2 regions of the Picosynechococcus sp. NKBG042902 genome follow, and region 2 is predicted to be linked to the other one. Evidence: predicted binding sites of a transcription regulator. Region 2 holds the regulator's gene; the other holds the start of a gene.
The links. The regulator HrcA, encoded in region 2, represses chaperone genes, less so after heat shock. The targets are predictions, from matches to a motif close to TTAGCACTCNNANNNTNNGAGTGCTAA.

Region 1 (2,203 bases), on a different contig from region 2:
CCAAACCCTTGCGGGTCAAGTGGTGGGCATGGGCGATCGCCTCGATACGTTGCTTAGTATTTTTGGCCTGGGGATGATCCCTTCTGGTTCCTCGGATCCTTTTGCACTGCGACGGGCGGCCAATGCAATTATTACCGTCGCTTGGGACGCGGGTCTTGAAATTGACCTTGGAGAACTGTTAGCCCAGGGTGCGAAGGATTTTGTTACGGCTCACCCCGATAAAACCTCTCCCCTCGAAGCCCTGCAAAGCTTCTTTATTCAGCGGATTCAGACTCTGCTCCAGGACGAAAAAGGTATTGATTATGACCTGGTGAATGCGGTGCTCGGTGATGATGCAGAATACACTGAACGGGCCTTAACGGATTTACTGGATGTCGGCGATCGCGCTGCCTTTTTACAGAGCATTCGTGACGATGGTCAACTCGCAAAAATCTACGCCACCGTGAACCGTTCTGCAAAGTTGGCCGCCAAGGGGAACCTCAGCACGGATAGTCTCGATCCGACAGGGGTAATTAACCCGGAGAAATTTGCGCAAAATTCCGAGCGCGATCTCTATGCCGGCTTAGTGGAACTCGTGCCCACCACCGAAGCGGCCCGCACCGAACGGGATTACCAAAAACTGATCGATGGGTTAGCGGCCCTGGCCCCCACAGTTGAGCGGTTCTTTGATGGGGAGGATAGTGTTTTGGTGATGGCAGAAGATCCTGCTGTGCGGGAAAATCGCCTCAATCTCCTTGGGCTGTTGCGGAACCACGCGCGGGTTCTGGCAGATTTCGGGGCGATCGTTAAACAGTAGATCCTTGTTTATTTTTAGAGTCATGGCAGGGACATAAAGCTGTCTCTGTCAGGGTTTCCCCTGAGAAGCAATACAGTTCAATTTTTGGAGCGATCTAAAGTTCGGGAACCCGTACATTATCAGGAGTTGTCTGGATTTAATTTTCTCCGCTAAATTAGCACTCAGAGATTGAGAGTGCTAAACTTCAATCTAGCTAAATTTAGTCGTTTATTGATCTGGAGAAATTATCCATGGCAGCAATTAGCATCAATGTTTCTACCCTCAAGCCCCTCGGCGATCGCGTTTTCGTAAAGGTCAGCGAATCTGAAGAGAAAACTGCTGGTGGGATCCTCCTCCCCGATAGTGCCAAAGAAAAGCCCCAAATCGGTGAAGTTGTGGCTGTTGGTGAAGGGAAGCGCAATGATGACGGTAGCCGTTCCGCCGTTGATGTCAAAGTTGGCGATAAAGTTCTCTACTCCAAGTACGCTGGTACTGATATCAAACTCAGTGGTGATGACTACGTGCTTCTTTCTGAGAAAGATATCCTCGCAACCGTTGCGTAATTATTTTTAGGTTTGACCTAAGCAATCGTTTCAGATTTTTCTATTTTTTCTCGTAAAACGCTCAACCTAGAAATTCAATCATTATGGCTAAATCTATTATTTACAACGAAGATGCTCGCCGCGCCCTCGAAAAAGGGATCGACCTCCTCGCTGAAGCTGTTGCGGTAACCCTCGGCCCCAAAGGTCGGAACGTTGTGCTCGAAAAGAAATTTGGCGCACCCCAGATCGTGAATGATGGTGTGACCATTGCCAAGGAAATCGAACTCGAAGACCACATCGAAAACACCGGTGTTTCTTTGATTCGCCAAGCGGCTTCTAAAACCAATGACGTGGCCGGTGACGGAACCACCACAGCAACGGTTCTTGCCCATGCCATGGTCAAAGAAGGTCTCCGCAACGTTGCGGCTGGTGCCAACCCCATCGCCCTCAAGCGCGGTATTGATAAAGCGACTGAATTCCTCGTTGGCCGCATCAAAGATCAAGCCCGTCCGGTAGAAGATTCGACGGCGATCGCCCAAGTCGGTGCCATCTCTGCGGGGAACGACAAGGAAGTTGGTGACATGATTGCCAAGGCCATGGACAAAGTCGGTAAAGAAGGTGTGATCTCCCTCGAAGAAGGGAAATCCATGGAAACCGAACTCGAAATCACCGAAGGGATGCGTTTCGACAAGGGTTACACTTCCCCCTACTTCGTCACCGACACCGAGCGAATGGAAGCGGTTCTTGAAGATCCCTTCATCCTCATCACTGACAAGAAAATCACCCTGGTACAAGACCTCGTCCCGATCCTCGAACAGGTTGCTCGCCAAGGTAAGCCCCTCGTAATTATCGCTGAAGATATCGAGAAAGAAGCCCTTGCTACCCT
Region 2 (2,203 bases):
TACTTGTACCATTCCCAAATTTTCTTGACCGACTCTCCGGGGGAACTGCAATACTCCTTAACTTTGACCCCCCCTAAGGTGAAGATCCCCTAGCAATTCAGCCTTGGCATTCCCAAACGCAGCCAGAAAATGCTAGAAATGCTCACTTCTTAACTTTTTATCAGTAGCTTGACCATGACCAACCCTAGTTCTAACCCACAACTCCAGGCCGTCAGTCCCACGGTGTTTGCCCAGCGCGTCGCCACGACCGAATCTTTGCAACTCATTGATGTGCGTGAGCCCGATGAGCTAGAGATTGTCGCCCTCCCAGGCTTTACCAATTTACCCCTGAGTCAATTTGAACAATGGGCTGCCCGCATTGCCGTGGACTTTGACCCCCAGGCAGAAACCTATGTGCTTTGTCACCATGGTGTGCGTTCGGCGCAAATGTGTTATTGGCTGCAACAACAAGGTTTTACCCAAGTGATCAATATTGAAGGTGGGATTCACCTTTACACCCTCTCTGTGGATCAAAGCCTACCGCGCTACTAGGGAAGAATGAGCTATACTAACCCAAACTTAGACCTTAAATCTTTCTTAAGTTAAGCCAAGTTTTTTTACTATTTTTTTATATTTCTTAGTTATTGAAAGCACTACTGTCGGCGTATGGTTGCTCAGAAAATTCTTAATCCCCGTCACCAAAATATTTTTCGAGCAACGGTCAACCATTACATTTCCACAGCGGAACCCGTAGGCTCCAAAACCCTTGTGGAGGAATATGACTTTCAGGTCAGTTCTGCCACCATTCGTAATGTGATGGGCAAGTTGGAAAAGGCAGGTTTCTTGTATCAACCCCACATCTCGGCGGGACGAGTCCCCTCTGATTCCGGTTATCGCTTCTATGTGGACGAGCTCGTCACCCCCAATTCCCAGACCCGCAAACGAGCGAGCCAAACGTTACAGGAACAGACTGCCGCAGAGTATTGGGGACTAGATGCGACCCTCCAGCGGGCAACGCAAATCCTGGCGACGTTAAGTGGTTATATTGCTCTAATCACGGTGCCCCATCAAAACCATGCTCGCCTACGCTATCTGCAGTTGCTCCCCCTGGGGGATCAGAAGGTGATGATGATCGTGGTGACGGATAGCTATCAACCCCAATCGTTGTCCTTGACCCTGGACTGTGACCCCGATGAGCTAGAGATTTTATCGAATTTTTTGAATCACCATCTCCAGGGGCGATCGCTCCAAGAAATTGCCAGCCTTGATCCCCAGGCTTTAGACGAAGACTTTCACCATTGTCAGCTGTTATTGGAGACGATTTTGGGTAAGATTGCCCAGATTGTGCCTAATACGATTGCGACGCCGATTCTAGTACGGGGCATTTCGGAAGTGCTGCGGCAACCTGAGTTTTCCCAAATTGAGCAGTTACAAACCCTATTACACTTGCTAGAGGCGAAACAAGAACAGCTACTCCCGGTGGTTTTTAGTGGTTTACCAGGCGATCGCCCGACACTCATTCACATCGGCACCGAAAATCCCCTAGAACCCATGAAAACCTGCGCCCTTATTTCCACATATTATTACCAAGAAAAAACGCCCGTTGGTAGTGTTGCGGTGCTTGGCCCGACGCGGATGTTCTATGAAAATGCGATCGCCTTAGTTGAAGCTACAGCAGATTATCTGTCTGAGAATTTAAAAGCCGCTTTTTAAAGTTTAAGAATCGTAGGAAATAAGGATCAAATAATTCAATTTTTTGTTTTTTTGTTGATGGCGATCGCCATAATCTTTTTAGGGGAGTACCCATAGGGGATTTCATGGACTTTGACTTAGATATTCTTCTCTTTGCCCTAGTGCTGAGTATTGACTGTTTTTCCGTCGCCCTTGCACTAGGAGCACGCCATTTTTCCCGCAAGCGGGCCTTATTTTTTGCGCTCAGTTCAGGTTTCTCTGGTGGCGGCGCTATTTCCCTCGGTTTTCTCCTGGGTAATTTTGCCCAATACATCACCTTCTATGATCAAGGAATTGCTTTTATTCTCTTGATTCTCATCGGTGTTCACATGTGCTACAGCGCCTACCGAGAAATGCAAAAACTCCCAGGCGATGATGATGAATCCAGAAAAATTCATGGCCTTTGGAAAATCCTTTTGGTCTCCAGCATTTCCAGTGTTGATTCTTTGGGGGTTGGTATTTCCCTTGGTTTAATGGGCAAACCTTTAATTCC

Region 1: the regulator HrcA is predicted to act here: its motif matches at 951-977, upstream of groES (co-chaperone GroES).

The regions. Positions count from the first base shown of each region.
Region 1 is NZ_CAWLTV010000070.1:153,889-156,091, forward strand. Features, by position in the region: gene glyS (glycine--tRNA ligase subunit beta) at 1-796, shown strand, start outside; gene groES (co-chaperone GroES) at 1,027-1,338, shown strand; gene groL (chaperonin GroEL) at 1,422-2,203, shown strand, end outside.
Region 2 is NZ_CAWLTV010000056.1:24,158-26,360, forward strand. Features, by position in the region: gene AACR41_RS02935 (rhodanese-like domain-containing protein) at 175-531, shown strand; gene hrcA (heat-inducible transcriptional repressor HrcA) at 646-1,692, shown strand; gene AACR41_RS02945 (manganese efflux pump MntP) at 1,797-2,203, shown strand, end outside.